Regions from separate parts of the Nocardia sp. CA-107356 genome, predicted to be linked through region 1. Evidence: riboswitches for the same ligand, from Rfam matches in the RefSeq annotation. Region 1 holds a riboswitch; each other region holds the start of a gene.
What was found. A riboswitch is a leader RNA that binds a small molecule or an ion and turns the genes downstream of it on or off. The one in region 1 is predicted to bind glycine.

Region 1 (7,898 bases):
GGTGTACAACTGGTCCAAGGCGCTCGGCAGCCGGATCGTCGGCTGGTCCTCGGGGTGGCTGATGTTGACCGCCTCGATCGTGACGCTGTCGGCGGTAGTGCTCGCGCTACAACTGAATCTGCCGCGGCTGTGGAGCGGATTCCAGTTCATCGGTGACGGGACAGGTCAATACGACTACGCGACCAATGCGGTCGTGCTCGGCACCGTGATGATCGTATTCACCACGGTCGTCAACGCTTTCGGTGTGCGTCTGATGGCGATGATCAACAGCGCCGGCGTGTTCATCGAACTGATCGCCGCGGTACTGATCGCGATCATCCTGGCGGCCAACTGGACTCGCGGTCCGCAGGTGTTCTTCTCGACCCACGGCTATGGTGCGGCCGAGTCCGGTGGTTACCTCAGCGCGTTCCTGGTGGCCACCCTCGCCTCCGGCTATGTGATGTACGGCTTCGATACGGCGAGCTCACTGGGTGAGGAAACGGTGGAGCCGCGGCGCACCGCGCCCAAGGCGATCCTGCGTGCCGTACTCGCGTCGTTCGTCATCGGCGGGGCCATCCTGGTTTTCGCGGTAATGGCGGCGCCCGATCTCGACGATCCGCAGATCGGCAGCTCCAGCGGTGGTCTGCAATACATTGTCGAACAGGTGATGTGGGGTCCGCTCGGCACGATCTTCCTGTGTTGCATCGTGATCGCGGTGACGGTCTGTTCGCTGGCGGTGCACACCGCCGCCATCCGGCTGGCCTTCGCCATGGCCCGCGATAACGCGCTGCCGTTCGGCGACAAGCTCGCCCGGGTGCATCCGAAGACCCAGACCCCGGTGATTCCGGCGGTGCTGATCGGTGTGCTCTCGGCGCTCATCCTGGTGATCAATGTCGGTCAGCCGAAGATCTTCACCGTGCTGACCTCGATCGCGATCATCATGATCTACCTGGCCTACCTCATGGTGACCGGTCCGATGCTGAAGAAGCGGTTCCAGGGGCAGTGGCCGCCGAAGGATCTGCAGGCCGGTGGCTACTTCTCGATGGGTCGGTGGGGGATCGTCGTGAATATCGTTGCCGTGGTGTGGGGTATCGCGATGGCATTGAACCTGGCCTGGCCGCGCGAGGCCGTCTACGGCGACCCTTGGTACAACACCTGGGGCGCATTCGTCTACATCGGCGCGATCCTCGGGGCCGGGCTGCTGTGGTACCTGGTCAGGGGCCGCAACAGAATCGGGACATTGGCCTCGCATGCGGCAGAGGTACCTTCCGATGTCTGACACGGTCTTCGACTACGTGATCGCGGGCGGCGGGACGGCCGGATGCGTACTCGCCGCGCGGCTCAGCGAAAACCCGAATGTGACAGTATGTTTGGTGGAGGCGGGGCCCTCCGACGTCGGCGATCGCAATATCCTCGAACTAGCGCAGTGGATGCACCTGCTCGACTCCGGCTACGACTGGGACTATCCGGTCGAGCCGCAGGAACGCGGCAACAGCTATCTGCGCCATGCCAGGGCGAAGGTGCTCGGTGGGTGTTCCTCGCACAATTCGTGTATCGCGTTCTGGCCGCCCGCCGAGGGGCTGGACGAGTGGGCGGCGATGGGCGCCAAGGGCTGGGGTGCGGCGGAGGTGCTGCCCTATGTGGCGCGGTTGGAGAACAATCACGCGCCAGGGGAGCAGCACGGTCGCAGCGGACCGGTGCGGCTGCGGGATATCCCGCCGAACGATCCGTGCGGTGTCGCGGTGCTCGAGGCCGCGGCACTGGCCGGACTGCCGACCGTCGAATTCAACCGTGGCACAACGGTGCGCAACGGGGCCGGATGGTTCCAGATCAATGCGAGCGAGGACGGGACGCGGATGTCGTCGTCGCACGCCTATCTGCATCCGATCCTCGGTTCGCGTCCCAATCTTGTGGTGCACACGGGATGTTGGGTCAGTGAGATCCTGTTCGACGAGGCGCGCAACGCAACGGGTGTGCGCTATCAGCGGCCCGATCTCACCGGCTACGACACCGTCTCCGCACGGCGCGAGGTCATCGTGACCGCCGGAGCGATCGATACGCCGAAGCTATTGCTGCTGTCCGGAATCGGGCCCGCCGACCACCTGCGGGAAATCGGGGTGCCGGTGCGGGTCGACGCGCCGGGTGTCGGCTCGAATCTGGACGACCACGTCGAAGGTCTGGTGTTCTGGGAAGCCGCGCAACCTATGATCGGCACGTCCACCCAGTGGTGGGAGATCGGGGTATTCGCCACCTCCGACGAATCGCTTCGCGTGCCCGACATCATGATGCATTACGGCAGCGTGCCGTTCGATATGAACACGCTGCGGCGCGGCTACCCGACCACCGATAACGGCTTCTGTCTGACACCCAATGTCACCCAGGGGCGTTCGCGCGGCACGGTCCGATTGCGCACCCGCGACTTCCGCGACCGGCCGAAGGTCGACCCGCGGTACTTCACCGATCCGGACGGCCACGACGAACGCACCATGCTCGCCGGCGTCCGGTTGGCACGCGAGATCGCCGCGCAGCCACCGTTGCGGGAGTGGATCGCGAGGGAACTCGCGCCGGGTCCGGAGGCGGTCACCGACGATGAGCTGCTGGACTACATTCGCGCCACCCACAACACCGTCTACCACCCGGCGGCAACCGCGCGGATGGGTGCGTCCGACGATCCGATGGCGGTGCTCGATCCGGAGCTCCGGGTCAAGGGCGTCTCCCGATTGCGGGTAGTCGACGCTTCGGCGATGCCGAAATTGCCCGCCGTGAATCCCAACATTACTGTCATGGCCATGGCAGAGAAGTGCGCGGACCTGATCAGGGAAACCTGAGTCAGGGGTGCCGGAAGGCGAGCTAGCGGCGTTTCTGGGTGACCACGCGCCGTTCCAATCGATGACGCCGCCCGAGCTGGACAAGCTCGCGGCGGCTTCGTCGTTGCACGAGTTCGCCGTCGGCGAGGTGATCGCCGACTACTCGACGCAGGTGCCCGATGACATCTGGATGCTGTGGACGGGTGCCGTCACGCTACAGGGCACCGGAGCCGACCCCACGAGTCAGCGGCGCTCGGGCTCGATCGTCGCGGCGGCGGACGCTGGCGGGGGCGACGACGGTGGCGCGACCATCGATACCGTCGAGCCCGGCGGCATCTTCGGTTATGTGCCGCTGCTGACCGGAGGCAGTGCCGAATTCGTCGCGCGGGCAACCGAACCCAGTGTGCTGATCCGACTGCCCGGTGTGCTGGTCCGGGAGCGGTTCGCCCAACCGGATGGACTTGCCTTCCTGGCCTCGTCGGCGTGGAAAACGGTATCGGGCAATCGGACCCCGGTGGCATCCGTGCTGGGTAACCGCCCGGTCGGTGAACTCATGTCCGGCACAGCGGTTTTCGTGACACCGGACACCGGAGTGCGGGAAGCCGTCGTCCGGATGACCCAGGCGCGCGTCTCCGCCGTGCTGATCCGGTTGCCGGACGGCGAACTCGGCATCTTCACCGATCGCGATCTGCGCACGAGGGTAGTGGCCGCCGGACTTCCGGTCGACGTGCCGATCTCCCGGGTGATGAGCGCACCGGCCCGCCGGGTCACCGCGGATCTGACCGCCGAGACCGTGCTCATGGAGATGCTCGAATGCGGGCTGCGGCATATGCCGGTGCTCTCGCGACGGGGCGAGGTGCTCGGCGTGCTCGAGGACGCGGACCTGCTCGCGGCATCGGCGCGCCAGAGTTTCGTGTTGCGTCGCTCGATCGGGGCCGCCACGGATGCGGTCCAGTTGCAGCGGGCCGCGCGCGAGATCACAGCGACGGTCGTCGACCTGTTCCGCAATGGCACCAAGGCGTCGGCGACCAGCGGGATCCTCTCGGTCGTCATCGACTCGGTGGTCCGCAAGGCGCTCGAGCTGGCATCGGCCGAGTTCGCGGACGCACCCGGTGACGGATTCGCCTGGCTGATCCTCGGCAGCGTCGCGCGCCGGGAGGCCATGCCGTCATCGGATGTCGACAGTGCGCTCTCGTGGTCCGACGAATTGACTTCGGCGAGTGGGCAATTGCGTGCAGTCGCGGCACGCGTGCACGCGATTCTCGATGCCTGCGGGCTGCCCGCGGACAGCAATGGGGCGATCGCCGCGAAACCGAAGTTCGCCCGGTCGCGCACCGAATGGGCGCGGGCGGCCGAAGGCTGGCTCGACGATCCGCTGCAGGATCGGGGGCTGATCCTGTCGTCGCTGCTCATCGACGGGCGGGTGGTGTGGGGCGATGCCGCGCTGCATACCGTGCCAGCGGCGTTCGGGCGGATGCGGGCCGAACACCCGAATGCGCTGCGGCTGCAACTGCTGGACGCGCTATCGGGCCGGGTGCGGACTCGGTCGCTGCGCGATGTGCTGTCCCGGCGCGGCGGCACCTTCGACCTGAAGAACCATGCGCTGGCGCCGATCGTCAACCTGGCGCGCTGGGGTGGGCTGGCGGCGGGCGTGACCTCGGCGTCCACCCCGGTGCGATTGGCGGCGGCGGCGAGTGCGGGTGCGCTCACCGATCGGGATGTCACCATGCTGACCGAGGTCTTCGTCATGTTGCAGCGCCTGCGGATGGTGCATCAGGTCGAGCAGCTGTCGGCGGGGCACAGTCCCGGCGATATTGTCATGATGTCGGAACTCTCGCCGTTGAATCGGAGCCTGCTCAACGACGCCCTGCGCGAAATCGCGGCGGTGCAGCGACGGGTCGGCAGCATGGGAGCCACAACCACCTAGAATGGCGATTGTCATGGCGAAACAAGGTGTCGAGGACAACGGGCGGACGGCTGCGGTGCAGTCCGTCGACCGAGCGCTGCTGGTCATGGAGATCATCGCCAAGCTCGGGCAGGCGGGCGTCACGGAGATCGCCGCCGAACTCGGTGTCCACAAATCTACCGTTTCACGGTTGATCGCCGTGCTGGAATCGCGGGGATACGTCGAGCAACTGTCCGAGCGCGGCAAGTACCGGCTCGGCTTCTCGATCGTTCGGCTCGCCGGATCCACCAGTGCCCAGGTCGATCTCGTCGGGCAGAGTCAGAGCGCCTGCAATGCGCTGGCGATCGAGGCGGGTGAGACGACCAATCTCGCTGTGCTGGACGGTAATCGGATCATCAATATCGCCGAGGCGCACGGGCCGGGTTCGATCGCGTTGCGGTCCTGGGTCGGTCAGAGTTGTCCGGCGCACGCCACCTCCAGCGGCAAGGTACTGCTCGCGGATCTGGAGCCGGGGGAGATGCGCAAGCGCGTCGGCGCCAAACTCGAGGCATTCACCGGCAATACGCTGACCAAGGTCGCCGACCTCGCCGTGCAACTCGTCGCCGTGCGTGAGAACGGTTGGGCCGATGTACGCGAGGAACTGGAGATCGGCCTGAACGCCGTCGCCGCGCCGGTCTACGACAGCACCGGTGCCGTGGTAGCTGCACTGAGCGTTTCGGGCCCCGCCTACCGCCTGAGTCCGGACCGCTTCGCCGACGTCGCCCAACTGACCATCACCAGCGCCGCCGATATCAGCCGCCGCCTCGGTTACCTGGGCTGACCGCCCCACGCCGGGTGGGATCGAAAGCTATCCGATCTCGGTTGCCCTCCTCGTGTTGACACCGGGTGGGGATGGCCCAATACTGAGTTGCGTATAGAGCTTCGTGTTGCGGTTTACGCAACTTGTTGCTTCTCGCGAAACTGAATATCCGCCGTTCGACGTGCAGCGGGAGATCTCCACGCAGTGTGTGGAAGCCGAAGGAGCAACACCTCCCGGGAATCTCTCAGGCCCAGTACCGCTGCGCTCAGGCAACTCTGGAAAGCAGTGCACGCGCACTCGCCGACGGGGCAAACGCACCGACCGGGTGCGTGAATCTCTCAGGCCATTGGACAGAGCGGGAGGAGCCACCTACGCGCATGCGTCGACGAAAGGCTCCTCATGGCCGACTCCGCTGTCCGAATCGAACTCGATGCCGCACTGCGCGAATTCGATCCGCTCGTAGCCGAATTGGTGGACCGGGAGGTCGACCGTCAGCAGCGCGGACTGGAGATGATCGCGTCGGAGAACTACGCGCCGCTGGCGGTGATGCAGGCACAGGGCTCGGTGCTGACCAATAAGTACGCCGAAGGGTATCCGGGGCGTCGCTACTACGGCGGGTGCGAGCATATCGACCAGATCGAGTCGCTGGCGATCGAGCGACTGCGCGGGCTCTTCGGCGCCGAATACGTGAATGTGCAACCGCATTCGGGGGCGCAGGCGAATGCGGCGGCGATGCACGCGGTGCTGCGGCCCGGTGACGGCATCCTCGGGCTGGCGCTGGATCACGGCGGTCATCTCACACACGGGATGAAGATCAACTTCTCCGGGCGGCTCTATGACGTCGCGGCCTATCATGTTCGGGCCGAGGACCATCTCATCGATATGGACGAGGTACGCAGGCTCGCCCACGAGCACCGGCCGAAGCTGATCGTGGCGGGGTGGTCCGCCTACCCGCGCCACCTCGATTTCGCCGAATTCCGCCGCATCGCAGACGAAGTCGGCGCGTATCTGATGGTGGATATGGCGCACTTCGCCGGTCTGGTCGCGGCCGGACTGCATCCCTCGCCGGTGCCGCACGCGCATATCGTCACCTCGACCACCCACAAGACGCTCGGCGGACCGCGTGGTGGATTCATTCTCGCGGTCGAGGAATTGGCCAAGAAGCTGGGTTCGGCGGTCTTCCCCGGACAGCAGGGCGGACCGCTCGAGCATGTGATCGCGGCCAAGGCCGTCGCGTTCAAAATGGCGAGCGAACCGGCGTTTCGGGAACGTCAACAGCGCACCCTCGCCGGTGCGCGCCTGCTCGCCGAACGGTTGCTCGCCGCGGACTGCCAGGCGGCAGGCATCAATGTCGTCAGCGGCGGTACCGATGTGCACCTGGCGCTCGTCGATCTGCGCGATTCCGAACTCGACGGGCAGCAGGGCGAGGATCTGCTGCACGACATCGGAATCACCGTGAACCGCAATGCCGTTCCCTTCGATCCGCGCCCGCCGATGGTCAGCTCGGGACTACGGATCGGCACACCAGCGCTGGCCACCCGCGGGTTCGATATCGAAGCGTTCACCGAGGTCGCCGATATCATCGCGGTCGCGCTGCTGCGGGGGCAGTCCGTCGCCGAGTCGACCGAGCGCGTCGATGCGCTGGTGCGTCGGTTCCCGCTGTACCCGGGTCTGCGCGGTACAGCATGACGGTCAGCATCTTCGAACTGTTCCGGGTCGGCATCGGGCCGTCGAGTTCGCATACAGTGGGGCCGATGCGGGCGGCGGCCCGGTTCGTCGACCGGCTGAAATCCGATGGGGTGCTGCACAATACCGCTGCCGTGGGAGTGCAGCTGTATGGATCGCTCGGCGCGACCGGGCGCGGGCACGGCAGTATCGAGGCGGTCGTCGCCGGATTGTCGGGGGAACGACCCGAGGAGGTCGAGCCGAAGGTGGTGGCGCGCACCGCATCCGAGGTGCGCACCACCGGAATGCTGCACCTGGGCGGCGTGCACCCGATCGGCTTCGTCGTCGAGGAGGACATCGAACTCCTCGGGCGCACCAAACTCGCCTTCCATAGCAATGGCATGCTGTTTCGAGCTCTCGACGATGTCGGATGTGTGCTCGGTGAACGCCAGTTCTATTCCGTCGGAGGCGGTTTCGTACTCGATGAGGACGAAATTGCTAGATCGGCCGAGGTCGTGGCGGTGCCGCACCCATTCCGCTCGGGGCGTGACCTACTCGCTCTCGCGGCGGACCAGCCGATCAGCGCCGTTGTGCTGGCGAACGAAATGTCCTGGCGCAGTGCGGATAACATCCGGGCGGACCTGCTCGATATCTGGGCGGTCATGCAGGACTGCGTCCGACGTGGCATGAGCACCCGCGGTGTCCTGCCCGGCGCGCTCAGTGTGCGGCGGCGGGCGGCGAC
Region 2 (7,898 bases), 4.5 Mb from region 1:
TTCCTGTGGTTGCTGCTGGTGGTGCGGGCCGACGGCTGGGCGTTCGCGCTGTTGGTGGCCAGCGGCGTGACCGACTTCCTGGACGGCAAGCTGGCCCGGCTGCTCGACCAGTCGTCGCGGCTGGGTGCGCTGCTCGACCCGTTCGTGGATCGGCTGTACCTGATCACCACGCTGGCCGCATTCGTGATCCGCGGGCTGCTGCCCTGGTGGGTCGCGGTGATCCTGATCGGCCGCGACGCCATCCTCGCGCTGACTCTTTCGGTGTACAAACGCCGCGATCTGGACCCGCCGGAGGTCATCTACCTGGGCAAAGCTGCCACTTTCGCACTGATGTCCGCGCTGCCGTGGCTGCTGGCCGGTCAGATGGATTGGGCGCTGGCAGGTTTCGGCCGTGCCTTCGGTGGGGCATTCCTGGTCTGGGGTACGGCGGTGTATGCGTGGACCGGCGTGCTCTACATCTGGAAGGCTTTCGCCGTCGCGCGAGCGATACCGGCTGTGCCGCACCACAGTGAGTAGCGATTAGAGTTGCGTCGAGTCGACGACGAAAGGACGCCTGTGACCCAGACCCCCGAGGATCTGCGCTACACCGAAGAGCACGAATGGGTGCAGCGGGTCGGCCCGACCCGGGTTCGGGTGGGCATCACCGACTACGCCCAGTCTCAACTCGGTGACGTTGTGTTCGTGCAACTGCCCGACGTTGACAAGGACGTGGCCGCCGCGGACAGTATCGCCGAGGTGGAGTCGACCAAGAGCGTGTCCGATATCTACGCCCCGCTGGCCGCGAAAGTCGTTGCGGTGAACGATGATCTGAGCTCGACGCCGGAAACGCTGAATACCGATCCCTACGGCGCGGGGTGGATCTTCGAGCTCGAATTGAGCGATGAGGCCAGCACGGATGCGGCGCTCGGTGAACTGCTGGATGCTGCGGGTTACCAAGGAGTTATCGGGGGCTGACCAAGCCTTCCCGGTTCTACCTGCACGGGTACGCCCTGGCAGGGTACGGTCAATGCCAACAGATGTGCCGGTGCTTGGCAGCCGGTGTTCTAGCGCCAGGATCCCCAGGTCGTGGCGGTGAAGGCAGCACCTGCTTGCATGGATAATCAGGTTCGAGGAGGAGAGAAACGGTGAGCGAGAACAAAGACCCGGGTTACGGGGAGACCGCGGCCGAGACGACGTCGGTCTTCCGCGCGGATTTCCTGAACGAGGTCGACGCGTCGCGCTCCGCTGAGGCGACCGGCGAACAGCCGGTCCAAGGGGTCGAGGGTCTGCCTGTTGGTGCAGCCCTCTTGGTCGTCAAGCGTGGCCCGAACGCGGGCTCGCGGTTCCTGCTCGATCAGCCGACCACGTCGGCGGGCCGCCATCCCGACAGTGACATCTTTCTCGACGACGTCACCGTCAGCCGTCGGCACGCCGAGTTCCGGCAGGACGACGATTCCTTCCAGGTGGTCGATGTGGGCAGCCTCAACGGCACCTACGTCAACCGGGAGCCGGTGGACTCCTCGGAGTTGCAGAACGGTGACGAGGTACAGATCGGCAAGTTCCGCCTCGTGTTCCTCACCGGACCGCGGGCACAGGTGAACGAGCCATCGGCGGGTGCGGGCAGCCTGTGACGCCTGCGGCACGGATTTGCACGTGTCGGCGGTGTTGACAGGAAAGAACGCTGTGTCATGAAAGACTCGGTGCTATGACGGGCGCGGCGCAGTGGGCTCGCGGAGGCATGTCGATCGGCTCCGTGCTGGACCTGCTGCGGCCGGACTTTCCGGACATCACCATTTCGAAGATCCGCTTCCTCGAGGCCGAGGGGCTGATCAGACCCGAGCGCACACCGTCGGGTTATCGCAGGTTCTCGATCGCGGACTGTGAACGGCTCAGGTTCGTCCTGACCGCACAGCGCGATCAGTACCTGCCCTTGAAGGTGATCAAGGAACAGCTCGAAGCGATCGACAGCGGTGCGGCGACGCTCGGTGTGCGGGAAGCCCGCGCCCGGGCGCACTCCGGCCGCAACGGTGCGCCGGAGTCCGGGCATACCTCGCCGGACTCCGTGCCCACCGCAACACCTGCGGCGCACAGCGCGGCCCGCACCGCGGCGCCGCGCAAACTGGGTGTCGTACCCGGTGAGATCTCGCCCGACGAGCTGCGATTCGATCACGAAATCCGGCTCACCCGCGCGGATCTGCTCGCCCAGGCCGAGATCGACGAGAAGTTCCTCGCCGATCTGATCCGGGCCAATCTGATCACGCCGGGCGCCGCGGGTTTCTTCGATGCGGACGCGGTGACTCTGGCCAAGACCGCCAAGGCGATGGCCGAATTCGGCCTGGAGGCACGGCATTTGCGCGCCTTCAAGCTGGCCGCGGACCGTGAGGCGGCGCTGGTGGCGCAGATCGCGGCCCCGATCGCCAAGAGCCGCGACGCCGGCGCGCGCGCCCGCGCGGAGGAGACGGTGCGCGAACTCGCGGCACTGTCGCTGACGCTGCACACCTGTCTGGTGAAGGCGTCGGTTCGGTCGTCGCTCGGCGGCTGAGATTTCCAGCGGGTTCCGCTTTGCGTTCCAGACGGACAACACGCCGATTTCGGCTGTGCACACGGAATGCTGTGCGCGTCGAGGTTCGCTTAGACTCGTGGTACGGCGAGCTCTGCAGCGGTCATGCCGGGCGGCCGGCGAGTCATTGGGAGGCAGTGCGATGAGTGAGATGCGCGTAATCGGCATTCGTGTCGAGCAGCCACAGAACCAGCCCGTGCTGTTGCTCCGCGAGGCGTCGGGGGACAGGTACTTGCCGATCTGGATCGGGCAGGCCGAGGCGACCGCGATTGTGCTGGAACAAGAGGGGGTGACCCCGATCCGTCCGCTGACCCACGATCTGATCAAGATCCTGATCGCCGACCTCGGGCACACCCTCAAGGAAGTGCGGATCGTCGATCTGCAGGAGGGCACCTTCTACGCGGATCTGGTCTTCGAGAACGACCTGCGGATCTCGGCCCGGCCATCGGATTCGGTAGCGATCGCCTTGCGCGTGGGTTGCCCGATCTATGCCGAGGAACCGGTGCTCGAGGAGGCCGGGCTGGTCATGCCGGACGAGCGCGAGGACGAAGTGGAGAAGTTCAAGGAGTTCCTCGAGTCGGTCTCCCCGGATGACTTCAAGGCCACCGACAGCTGAGCCCGCTGCCGTTGGTCGGTGCACCTTCCGGGTCGGCCGGGAGGGCAGATCGGCGGGTGCGCCATATCGACTGTGCGGCAGATCGCCATGGGTCGAACCAGGTCTCCATCGGGGTTGGGCAGGGCGGGTTCGCGACATGTCGCCGTCGCACCTCAGGAATCTGTCACGGCACACGGCTGTTCGTCCCTTGGCCCGTGTGATCGCCCGCGGTAGTGGTCAATCCGCGTGTGTCGCTGTGGAACTGGGTGCGGTGGCGGACTTTTTTCTAGGGGTGAAGTAGAGGTCGAGAGTTCTACCGCGCGTCGCGTTTGGTCGGATGATGGCGCTCCCGAGAGAATCAAGGGGAGTAATCTCGATAGTTGGACCACGTCCGTTATGGCCGGTCGTTGGTCGTGACGGAGCCGGGTCATTGATGAGGCTAGCGTCGGCGAAGCAAGGGAGTGGTCAGTGGCAGAGCAATCGCAGGATGTGGTACAGCCAGGCCTGTTCCCGGATGATTCGGTGCCCGATGACTTGGTGGGCTACCGCGTCCCCAGCGCATGCCAGGTGGCCGGGATCACCTACCGGCAGCTCGACTACTGGGCGCGCACTGGACTAGTCGTTCCGTCCATCCGTGGGGCAGCGGGCTCGGGCAGTCAGCGGCTGTATTCGTTCAAGGACATTCTGGTCCTGAAGATCGTGAAGCGACTATTGGACGCGGGCATCTCGCTGCAGAACATCCGCATCGCCGTCGACCATCTGCGCAGCCGCGGCGTTCAGGATCTAGCGGGCATCACGCTGTTCTCCGACGGCACCTCGGTGTACGAGTGCACCTCGCCCGAGGAGGTAGTCGATTTACTGCAGGGTGGGCAGGGCGTCTTCGGAATCGCGGTCAGCGGCGCCATGCGGGAACTGACCGGAGCCATCGCCAACTTCCCGGCCGAGCGTGCCGTGAGCGGCAGCGCCAGCGAGCGGCCGGAGGACGAACTGTCCTTCCGTCGTAAGGCCCGGATGAATCGGAAGACCGGCTAGGGATCGACTCGACGAGTGCCCGTCGCTGTGGCGGCGGGCACTCGTCATCTGTGCCGGAGTGATGAGGGCTACACACCCATCCGGGGTCCGGTGGCGTCATTCGTTGCGCGCGCGGCATAAACTAGCGGTGCGTCGCCGCCGTGCGGGAGAGTTCCGAGCTTCACAAGAGTTCGGGCGCCGAAGGAGCAGCACCTCCCCGTCAATCTCTCAGGCAAAAGGGACCGTACGGGCTTCGACGTCTCTGGAAAGTGGTGATTCCGCACAACGCGGAGATTGCCCGCCCATGGGGAAAGGGGTCCCGGCAACTGCGTCGTGACATCCGAATCTCTCAGGCTCCACGACAGAGGGGGAGGGCCGGTATCCGTCGACCGTCGTTGGTCGACCCCGCCCGACCTTGGGAGCCTGTCGTGACTCGATCATTCGCCGACCGCCACATCGGACCCGACCGGGACGAACTCGCCCGGATTCTGGACGTCGTCGGCGTCGGCTCGCTGGACGAGCTCGCCACCGCGGCACTGCCCGCGAGTATTTTGGACGGCTCCGGACTCGAGGTGCTGCCGCCCGCCGCGACCGAGCACGAGGTGCTCGACGAACTGGCCGCGCTCGCCCATTCGAATACCGTCGCCACCTCGATGATCGGGCTCGGTTACTACGACACGTTGACCCCGCCGGTGCTGGTGCGCAGCCTGCTGGAGAATCCGGCCTGGTACACCGCCTATACGCCCTACCAGCCCGAGATCAGCCAGGGGCGACTCGAGGCACTGCTCAACTTCCAGACGATGGTGTCGGATCTGACGGGGATGGAGGTGGCCAACGCATCCATGCTGGACGAGGCCACCGCCGCTGCCGAGGCGATGACGCTGCTGCGTCGGGCGGGCAAGTCCAAGTCCGCGCGGCTGCTGATCTCCGACGATCTGTTCCCACAGACCAAGACCGTGCTCCACACTCGGGCCGAGCCGCTGGGAATCGAGATCGTCGAGGCGGACCTGTCCAGCGGCGAACTGCCCGATGGTGAGTACTTCGGTGTGCTGGTCCAGGTTCCGGGTGCGTCGGGCCGGATCGTCGACTGGCGGCCGATGATCGAGGCGGCGCACGAGCGGGGCGCGTTGGTCGCGGTCGGCGCGGATCTGCTTGCGCTGACGCTGATCACGCCGCCGGGTGAGCAGGGTGCGGACGTATGCTTCGGCACCACACAGCGTTTCGGTGTGCCGATGGGCTTCGGTGGTCCGCACGCCGGATATCTGTCGGTGCATGCCGGGCATGCGCGTCAGTTGCCCGGGCGACTCGTCGGCGTCTCCGTGGACGCCGATGGCACCAAGGCGTACCGACTCGCATTGCAGACCCGCGAGCAACATATTCGCCGCGAAAAGGCGACCTCCAATATCTGTACGGCACAGGTGCTCTTGGCGATTGTGGCCGCGATGTACGCGAGCTACCACGGACCCGACGGGCTGCGTGAGATCGCCCGGCGCGTGCACCGGCGGACGGCGGCCATCGCGGCCGGACTCGATGGTGCGGTCGTGCACGACAATTACTTCGATACGCTGCTGGTGCGGGTGCCCGGCGGTGCGGAAGCCGTTGTGGCGAAGGCGAAGTCGAGCGGTATCAATCTGCGGTTAGTCGACGCGGATCACGTCGGTGTCGCCTGTGACGAGGCGACGACCGAGACGCATGTCGCCGCCGTGCTCGAATCCTTCGGCACCGCACTGTCTTCTGAGCTGAGCGCGCCTGCGACGGCGTTCTCCATCGAGACCCGCACGTCGGAATTCCTGACCCATCCGGCATTCACCAGCTACCACACCGAAACCGCGATGCTGCGCTACCTGCGGCGGTTGTCCGATAAGGACATCGCCCTCGACCGCAGCATGATTCCGCTGGGCTCCTGCACCATGAAGCTCAACGCGACCGCGGAGATGGAGGCCATCACCTGGCCCGGCTTCGCCCGCGTACATCCGTACGCGCCGGTCGAGGATGCGCCAGGCTTGCTGAAGGTGATCACCGATCTGGAGAACTGGCTGTCGGCGATCACCGGCTACGACTCGGTGAGCCTGCAGCCGAATGCGGGCAGCCAGGGCGAATACGCCGGGTTGGTGGCGATCCGCCGCTACCACCTCGATCGTGGTGACGCGCACCGCGATACCTGCCTCATTCCCTCCAGCGCGCACGGCACCAACGCCGCCTCGGCGACCATGGCCGGTATGCGGGTGGAGGTCGTGAAGTGCCGCGCGAACGGTGACGTGGATCTGGACGATCTGCGCGCCAAGATCGCCGATCACGCGGAGCGGCTGGCCTGCATCATGATCACCTACCCGTCGACGCACGGCGTATACGAGCACGAGGTCGCCGAACTGTGCGCGCTGGTGCACGACGCCGGTGGCCAGGTGTACGTCGACGGTGCGAACCTGAACGCGCTCGTCGGCCTCGCCCGTCCCGGTCGCTTCGGTGGTGACGTCAGCCATCTGAATCTGCACAAGACCTTCTGTATTCCGCACGGCGGCGGCGGTCCCGGTGTCGGGCCGGTCGCGGTTCGTTCGCATCTGGCCGAGTACCTGCCGGGGGATCCACTGGAGTCGGATTCGCACGCGGTGTCGGCGGCCCGCTACGGTTCGGCCTCGATTCTGCCGATCACCTGGGCCTACATCCGGATGATGGGTGCGGATGGTCTGCGCAAGGCAACCCTGACCGCCATCGCGTCGGCGAACTACATCGCCCGACGGGTGAACGAGCACTTCCCGGTGCTCTACACCGGCGAGAATTCGATGGTCGCACACGAGTGCATCCTCGACCTGCGCGATATCACCAAGCAGACCGGTGTCACCGTCGATGATGTGGCAAAGCGCCTGGCGGACTATGGATTCCACGCACCGACCATGAGCTTCCCGGTCGCTGGCACGCTGATGGTGGAGCCCACCGAGAGCGAAAACCTCGCGGAGCTCGACGAATTCATCCTCGCGATGATCGCGATCCGGGCCGAGATCGACCAGGTCGCCGCGGGCGTATGGCCGGTGGAGGACAACCCGCTGCGTGGCGCGCCGCATACTGCGGCCTGTCTGGTCGGGGAGTGGGACCATCCGTACAGCCGCGAGATCGCGGTGTACCCGCAGGGATTGGCTGCCGACCGGGCCAAGGTATGGCCCGCCGTGCGGCGCATCGACGGCGCCTACGGTGACCGCAATCTGGTCTGCTCCTGCCCGCCGCTCGACGCGTACTGACGGCTACCGAGCCGCACCTCGACCCCGTTGTAGGTGCGGCTCGATAACCGCTCTTATTGCGCGGCAACCACTTTGCCGTAGCTGTTGACCAGATCGGGCCAGCCGCCCTCGCTTTGGACGCTGTCCCGCATGGATTCCCAACCCGTGCCATGGTTTTCGAAGCCGGAGTGCACCAGCGTCACCGCGGTACGCTCGGGCGTCACTGCCTCGAACGTGACATCGACGCGGCTGGCGCGATCCGGATTCGTGTCGTGCTGCCAGTCCAGGCCGATCTCCCAGGAGAACGCGAAATGGCGCGGTCGATCCCAGACGAGCACTGTGCCCCAAGGGCATTCGGTGCCATCGGCTTCCCTGCCGAAGCACCGTCCACCCGCACGCGGTTCGATGACCTCTTGCGCGAGCTCGCCCTTGCCGATGTGATGCGCGCGCGGCCACCAACTATCGATTCCAGTGGTGAACACGTCGTAGGCCCGATCGATCGGCGCATCGACGACGAGTTCGACCCGAACTTCCTTATCGC
Region 3 (7,898 bases), 490 kb from region 1:
AGCTCTCCCAGACACGGCTCATGCTCGAACACGAGCGGCGCTACAAGTCGGGATTGCTCACTCAGATGCTCGAAGGGCGGACGGACATTCCCGCCGTAGCCGATCAACTCGCCGAAGTCGGCCTGGATCCGGCGTCCGCGGTGCTCGTCGCCGCCCGCAGCGACGACACGAATCGCATGCTGGACCTGCACAATTCGTTGTGGCGGCGTTCGCTGCCCTATCTGTGCCGGCTCCGCATGGACACAGCCCATGTTCTGGTACCCGATGGCCCCGACACCGACGCCGTGCTGATCCGAGCGCTCGGCCCGACCGCCCGGATCGGAGTAAGCGGGACAATCAGTTCGCTCAGCAGGTTTCAGGATGCGGCTCGGGAAGCTTCCTGGGCGTTGTCGATCGCGGAACGCCGGGGAACCGTCGTGTCTCGGTACGGCAGCGCCGTACCCTGGATCGGCCTGTCCGACGTGGCCGATGCGCAGACCCTGGTCGACCGCATCCTGCGGCCGGTCCTGGACTACGACGAGAAGCACCAGTCGCAACTCGTCGAAACCCTCTACACATTCTTGCAGAACCAGCGGTCGTGGCAGCGGACTGCGCAGGCCATGCACATCCACCGGCAGACGGTGATGTACAGAATCCGGAAGGTGGAGGCGCTCACCGACCGCGACGTGGCGGACACGAACTCACTGGCAGAGCTATGGCTGGCCGTGCGGGCCGCCGAGCTGCTCTCGATTCGCTCCGAGTAGACATCGAAAGTAGCCCGTGTGGATCATCCACCCGCGATCCGGGGCCACCACTCAGCCGCGCCGCAACGATCTCATCCAAAGCTGGTCAAGGCCGTCCGGCTCGGCCTGTACGACCCGGTCGGCCGCTGAACGCATGGTGCGGGGACCCTGCAGTCGGTCTGACCGGCGGAAGGGTCCCCTCATTGGGGTGGTAGGGGGCTACCCGTGTACATGCAGGGGCTTGCCGGAGACGGCCAGCAACGCCTCGCCCAGCGCCTCGCCCTGCGTGGGATGGGCATGCACGAACTTTGCGGCCTCGCCCGCATTCGCCTTCAAGTTGTAGAGCATCTGTGCCTCGCCGATCAGCTCGCCGACCCGATCGCCGACCATGTGCACGCCGATCACCGAATCATCCGGCGCCACTACGAGTTTGACTGCTCCCGATGTCCCGAGGATCTGGCTCTTGCCGTTGCCCGCGAGGTCGTAGGTCATGGTTTTGATGTCCTCGCCGAACGCCCCCCGTGCCGTGGCCTCGGTCAGGCCGACCGAGGCCACCTCGGGGTGTGAGTACGTCACGCGGGGGATGCCGGTCTCGTCGATCGGGTCGGGGCTCAGGCCCGCGATCTCCTCGGCGACGAAGATGCCCTGCTGGAATCCGCGGTGGGCCAACTGGAGTCCGGGCACGATATCGCCGACCGCGTACACGTTCGGGAGCGCGGTGCGCAGTCGCTCGTCGGTGGTGACGAAGCCGCGGTCGAGGACGATGCCCGCCTCCTCGTAGCCCGTCGCCGCGGTGTTCGGACCTCGACCCACCGCGACCAGCACGACGTCGGCATCGAGGACGTCGCCGGACGCGAGGGTGACGCGCACGCCGTCGTCGTCCTGCGCCACCTCGGTCACCCGGGCGCCCGTCTTGGCGGTGATCTTGCGCCGCCGGAAGGCCCGTTCGAGGTACTTCGAGAGCGCCTCGTCCTCGTTCGGGACCAGCCGCGGCAGCGCCTCGACGATCGTCACCGAGGCGCCGAAGGACGCCCAGACACTGGCGAACTCGACGCCGATGACGCCGCCGCCGAGGATCACGGCCTTGGCGGGGACCTCGGACAGGGTCAGGGCCTGGTCGCTGGTGATCACCCGGCCGCCGATGCTGATCCCGGGCAGCGGCTTGGGGTACGACCCGGTCGCGAGGATCACGTCGGTGCCGGTGATCAACTCGCCGTCGACCTCGACGCCGTTCGGTGCGACGAACCGGCCGCGGCCGTTGACCACCTTGATGCCGTACGAATCGATCAGGCCCTGCAGGCCCTTGTGTAACCGGGTGACGATGGTGTCCTTGTAGCTGAGCACCTTCTCGACGTCGACGCCGCCGAACGACGCATCGACGCCGAATTGCGAAGCCGTGCGGGCGTTGTCGGCCACCTCGGCGGCATGCAGTAGCGCCTTGGTGGGAATGCACCCGCGGTGCAGGCAGGTGCCACCGAGCTCGTTCTCCTCGACGAGGATGACCGAGCGGCCGAGTTCGGCCGAGCGGATGGCGGCGGCGTACCCGCCGGAACCGCCGCCGAGAACGACCACGTCTGCGGATCGTGAGGTCATGTGAATACTCCTTGTGTGGAATGTGAAAGCTGTGTGGATGAAGGCATTTCGTGGATCTACCGGGAATCGGAGGCGGTCGTCGCCTCGGCATGCAGGCGGCCTGCGCGGTAGGAGGACCGGACCAGTGGACCCGACATGACGCCGAGGAATCCGATCTCGCGGGCCACCTGCTCGAGGTGCGCGAACTCCTCGGGCTCGGCCCACCGCTCGACGGGATGGTGCCGGGACGACGGCCGCAGGTACTGGGTGATCGTGACCAGCTGGCAGCCCGCGTCGTGCAGGTCCCGCAGTGCCTGGATCACCTCGTCGGTGGTCTCGCCCAGTCCGAGGATGAGGTTCGACTTCGTGATCAGACCGTCCGTCCTGGCCCGGGTGATCACCTCGAGGGACCGCGCATAGGTGAAGGCGGGCCGGATCCGGCGAAACACGCGTGGAACGGTCTCGACGTTGTGCGCCAGCACTTCTGGACGGGTGTCGAAGACCTCACGCAGTTGTCCGGGATCCGCGTTGAAGTCCGGAATCAACAGTTCTACGCCGGTGCCCGGGCTCTGCTGGCGAATCTGGCGCACCGTTTCGGCATACAGCCAGGAGCCGCCGTCCGGTAGATCGTCGCGAGCGACGCCGGTCACCGTGGCGTACCGCAGACCCATCGCGCTCACCGACTCGCCGACCCGTCGCGGTTCGTCGAGGTCGAGATCGGCGGGTTTGCCCGTGTCGATCTGGCAGAAGTCGCAGCGCCGCGTGCACTGGTCCCCGCCGATCAGGAAGGTCGCCTCGCGGTCCTCCCAGCACTCGAAGATGTTGGGGCACCCCGCCTCCTGGCAGACGGTATGCAGGTTCTCGCGTTCGACGAGGGCGGCGAGCGCTCGGTACTCGGCTCCGGTGCGCATCCGCACCTTCATCCACGGCGGCTTGCGTTCGACTGGAGTCCGGGCGTTGCGAACCTCGAGCCGAAGCAGTCGACGCCCGTCCGGGGCGAGGGGGGAGGGGTGGGGTGAGACGCTCATGGGAACTCCTTCGATAGCCGGAGCTGGCGAATTCTCGCTTGCAGGCTCCGGCTGCTGTGCGGCGACGCAAAGTCGCCGGTGATATCAGACCCGCACGGTCATGGCCGAGCAGCGCTCGCAGGAAGCGGTGTCAGCGGGGGAGAGGAGGCAGGCCCTCGATACCTTTGCGGGACTTGGTATCTGGACGCCGAATGCTCGGTGTGTGCGGTCACAGCTGAGCGAGTTCCAGACCGAGGATGCCAAACGCTGACGCGTTTTGGCAAGGGTGGCGCGGTCGAGTGGTCCCGAGGAGGTGGTGGCAGACAAACCTCGGGGGAGTGTGTACTGTTCTGCGAATCACAACTGAAAACGCCGATGACGCGCAGCGGGAGAACCTCCGAGTTTCAGACTTCTGAACTCCGAGGCGCCGTAGGAGCAACTTCCTCCCCGGGAATCTCTCAGGCCCCAGTACCGCAGCGCCGAGGCAACTCTGGAGAACAGGAACGGCCGCAGGCCGGTACTTACCGAAGGTGAAGAGCAACGCCGTAGCTGCGGCAATGCCCAAACTCTCAGGTTTCAGGACAGAGCGGGGAGGTGTCCCTCAGTCGATGTCCGGTGCGGTCCGGACATAGCGAAACCGGAGTCACCTCGTGCCAGTTGAAACCCGCATTGCCCCCACTGGTGGGCCCTCTACCAGCGACTTTCCCTCGCGCCACATCGGTCCCGACGCGTCCGCAGCACAGCACATGCTCGAGGCACTCGGCTACGAGACGCTCGATGAGCTGATCGACGCAGCGGTGCCGGACCAGATCCGCAGCGAGAAAGCCATGGACCTGCCGGCGGCCCGGAGCGAGCCGCAGGTCCTCGCCGACCTGCGCGCCCTCGCCGACCGCAATCAGACGCGTGTCCAGATGATCGGTCTCGGCTACCACGACACCGTCACACCTGCGGTTTTGCGGCGAAACCTGCTCGAATCGCCGGCCTGGTACACCGCCTACACGCCCTATCAGCCGGAGATCTCCCAGGGTCGGCTCGAAGCGTTGCTGACCTTCCAGACGTTGATCGAGGATCTCACCGCGCTCCCCCTGGCCGGGGCCTCCCTGCTGGACGAGGCCACCGCCGTGATGGAGGCCGTGCTGCTCATGCGGCGGGCCAACAAGTCCAAGTCCGCCACGAACCGGGTGATCGTCGACGCGGACTGCCTGCCGCAGACCCTCGCGGTCGTCCAGGGGCGTGCCAAGTCGGTCGGCATCGAGGTGCTGGTCGCGGATCTCTCCAGTGAATTGCCCGACGGTGACGCATTCGGTGTGGTGTTCCAGGCGCCGGGCGCGAGCGGCGCCGTGCGCGGCCTGTCGCCGCTGATCGCGGCCGCGGGCGAGCGCGGCGCGCTGACCACGGTGGCCGCTGACCTGCTCGCGTTGACGATCTTGACGCCGCCCGGAGAACAGGGCGCCGACATCGCGGTCGGATCCGCGCAGCGCTTCGGCGTGCCGCTGTTCTTCGGCGGCCCGCACGCCGGCTACATGGCCGTGCGCACCGGGCTCGAGCGCATGCTCCCGGGCCGCCTGGTCGGGGTCTCCGTCGACGTCGAGGGAGCGCCCGCCTACCGGCTCGCGCTGCAGACCCGCGAACAGCACATCCGCCGCGACAAGGCGACCAGCAACATCTGCACCGCGCAGGCACTGCTCGCCAACGTGGCCGCCATGTACGCGGCGTACCACGGTCCGGAAGGTCTGCGCGCCATCGCAACCCGCGTCCACCGCCATGCCGTGGCGATTGCCGAGAGCCTGCGGGCAGCCGGCCACCAGATCGTGCACAACCGCTTCTTCGACACCGTGCAGGTCCGGGTGCCGGATCAGGCAAGGGAGTTCGTCGCCAACGCCGATCGCCTCGGCATCAACTTGCGCCTGGTGGACGACGACCACGTCGGCATCTCCTGCAACGAGTGCACCACCGATGACGTGGTGCGTCGCGTCGTGGCCGCCTTCGGCGCGACGGTGACGGCAACGCCGACCGCGGTCTCCGGGCTGCCGACCGAGCTCGACCGCACCTCGAAGTTCTTGCAGCATCCGGTGTTCCACGAGCACCGTTCGGAAACCGCGATGCTGCGGTTCCTTCGGAAGCTCTCGGACAAGGATCTCGCCCTGGACCGCACCATGATCCCGCTGGGGTCGTGCACGATGAAGCTGAACTCCGCGGTGGAGATGGAGCCCATCAGCTGGCCCGGATTCGCCGGCATCCACCCCTACGCGCCCTCCGAGCAGACCGGCGGGTACCTGGAGCTGATCGGCGACCTCGAGCGGTGGCTCGGGGAGATCACCGGATACGACCGAGTCTCGTTGCAGCCCAACGCCGGATCTCAGGGCGAGCTGGCCGGGCTGTTGGCGATCCACGGATACCACGAGTCCCGCGGCGAGAGCGGCCGCAACATCTGTCTCATCCCGCAGTCCGCACACGGAACCAACGCCGCCTCGGCGGTCCTGGCCGGGATGCAGGTGGTCGTGGTGGCCACCGCGACCAACGGCAATATCGACATCGACGATCTGCGCGCCAAGATTGCGGTCCACGAGGGCAAGGTCGCCGCGATCATGCTCACCTACCCCTCCACTCACGGTGTGTACGAGAACGACGTGCGCACGGTCTGCGACCTGGTGCACCAGGCCGGCGGTCAGGTGTATGTCGACGGCGCGAACCTCAATGCGCTGGTCGGCCTGGCCCAGCCGGGCAAGTTCGGTGGCGACGTCTCACACCTGAACCTGCACAAGACCTTCTGCATCCCGCACGGCGGCGGCGGACCCGGCGTCGGACCGGTCGCGGTGCGCGAGCATCTGGCCCCGTTCCTGCCCGGGGACCCACTCGGCAGCGGCGACGGGGGAGCCCCGGTCTCGGCCGCGAACTACGGCTCGGCCGGCATCCTGCCGATCACCTGGGCGTACCTCGCGCTGATGGGCCCGGACGGCCTGACCAGCGCCACCGAGGCCGCGGTGCTGGCGGCCAACTACGTCGCGAAGTCGCTCGACGCGCACTTCCCGGTGCTCTACACCGGACCGTCGGGTCTGGTGGCGCACGAGTGCATCCTCGACCTGCGCGCCATCACCAAGGAGACAGGTGTGACCGCCGAGGACGTGGCAAAGCGACTGATCGACTACGGATTCCACGCGCCGACCCTGTCCTTCCCGGTGACCGGCACCCTGATGGTCGAACCGACGGAGTCGGAGGACCTGGCCGAGCTGGACCGGTTCATCCAGGCGATGGTCGCGATCCGGCAGGAGATCGACCTGGTCGGTGACGGGGTGTGGCCGGTCGAGCGGAGCCCGCTGCGTCAGGCGCCGCACACCGCGGAACAGGTCACTGCCGACGAGTGGACGCTGCCCTACCCCCGCCACCTGGCCGCCTTCCCCGTCGCCTCCTTGCGCGCCGCGAAGTACTGGCCACCGGTACGTCGGATCGACGGGGTACACGGGGACCGCAACCTCGTCTGCTCCTGCCCGACACCCGAGGCATTCGAAACCCCGACCAGCCAGAACGTCACCGACACCTCGGCGAACGCCGACTCCCGCGAGGAGGTTTTCGCATGAGCGAGCGTAGCGAGCGAACCATAGGCACAGCCGAGCACTCGCTCGTGCCGGAGCGAAGCGGAGGCATGAGCGAGCGTAGCGAGCGAGCATCCGACACAGCCACCCGCGGTGGTCATGCCGGAGCCGAGCGTCAGCGAGGCGGAGGCATGAGCACCGGTTCGTCCGTCTCGACATCCCCCGCATCTCCACTGCTCGAAGAGCACGCCAACCTCGAGGCCAGCTTCACCGACTTCGCCGGCTGGCAGATGCCACTCAAGTACGACAGCGAGCTCGCCGAGCACCGAGCCGTGCGCAGCACTGCCGGGCTCTTCGACCTCTCGCACATGGGCGAGATCGCGATCACCGGCCCCGCCGCCGGTGCGCTGCTCGACTACGCGCTTGTCGGCGAACTCTCCAAGATCGGCATCGGGCGAGCCAAGTACTCGCTGCTGTGCAACGCCGACGGCGGAGTGATCGACGACCTGGTCGTCTACCGGCTCGCCGACGACTACTTCCTGGTCGTGGCCAACGCGTCCAACGCGTCGACGGTGGCACGTGAACTCGTCTCGCGCGCAGCGGGATTCGATGCCGAGGTCGACGACCAGTCGGCGCAGACCGCGCTGATCGCCGTGCAGGGTCCGGCCGCCCAGGACATCGTGCAGGCACTCGTGCCCGACGGGCAGGTCGCAGCCGTGACGGAGCTCGGGTACTACGCGGTCACCCCCGCATCGGTCGCCGACATCGACGTGCTGCTCGCCCGCACCGGGTACACCGGCGAGGACGGCTTCGAGCTGTACGTGCCCAACGAGCAGGCGGTGCGCCTGTGGCGGGCACTGCTCGACGCGACCGCGGCCCGTGGCGGTGTGCCGGCCGGTCTCGCCTGCCGCGACACCCTGCGGCTCGAGGCGGGCATGGCGCTTTACGGCCACGAGCTGACCCTGGACACCAACCCCTACGAGGCCGGACTCGGCAAGGTGGTCCGGTTGGGCAAGGAGTTCGTGGGACGCGATGCGCTGCAGGAACTCTCGGAGCGGCCCATC

Region 2: linked by a shared signal. The riboswitch ahead of gcvP (aminomethyl-transferring glycine dehydrogenase) and the one ahead of glyA (serine hydroxymethyltransferase) in region 1 are both predicted to bind glycine.
Region 3: linked by a shared signal. The riboswitch ahead of gcvP (aminomethyl-transferring glycine dehydrogenase) and the one ahead of glyA (serine hydroxymethyltransferase) in region 1 are both predicted to bind glycine.

What each region holds. Positions count from the first base shown of each region.
Region 1 covers NZ_CP191992.1:8,676,119-8,684,016, reverse strand. Annotated here, with positions in the region: gene ACQP1G_RS39180 (APC family permease) at 1-1,258, shown strand, start outside; gene ACQP1G_RS39175 (GMC family oxidoreductase) at 1,251-2,807, shown strand; gene ACQP1G_RS39170 (putative nucleotidyltransferase substrate binding domain-containing protein) at 2,869-4,713, shown strand; gene ACQP1G_RS39165 (IclR family transcriptional regulator) at 4,727-5,512, shown strand; glycine riboswitch at 5,669-5,760, shown strand; glycine riboswitch at 5,761-5,855, shown strand; gene glyA (serine hydroxymethyltransferase) at 5,891-7,180, shown strand; gene ACQP1G_RS39155 (L-serine ammonia-lyase) at 7,177-7,898, shown strand, end outside.
Region 2 covers NZ_CP191992.1:4,128,892-4,136,789, forward strand. Annotated here, with positions in the region: gene ACQP1G_RS18455 (CDP-alcohol phosphatidyltransferase family protein) at 1-516, shown strand, start outside; gene gcvH (glycine cleavage system protein GcvH) at 556-954, shown strand; gene odhI (oxoglutarate dehydrogenase inhibitor Odhl) at 1,125-1,610, shown strand; gene ftsR (transcriptional regulator FtsR) at 1,685-2,521, shown strand; gene ACQP1G_RS18475 (bifunctional nuclease family protein) at 2,682-3,155, shown strand; gene ACQP1G_RS18480 (MerR family transcriptional regulator) at 3,603-4,166, shown strand; glycine riboswitch at 4,300-4,400, shown strand; gene gcvP (aminomethyl-transferring glycine dehydrogenase) at 4,574-7,378, shown strand; gene ACQP1G_RS18490 (SRPBCC family protein) at 7,432-7,898, opposite strand, start outside.
Region 3 covers NZ_CP191992.1:8,181,795-8,189,692, reverse strand. Annotated here, with positions in the region: gene ACQP1G_RS36940 (PucR family transcriptional regulator) at 1-743, shown strand, start outside; gene lpdA (dihydrolipoyl dehydrogenase) at 942-2,315, opposite strand; gene lipA (lipoyl synthase) at 2,372-3,322, opposite strand; glycine riboswitch at 3,678-3,785, shown strand; gene gcvP (aminomethyl-transferring glycine dehydrogenase) at 3,952-6,879, shown strand; gene gcvT (glycine cleavage system aminomethyltransferase GcvT) at 7,026-7,898, shown strand, end outside.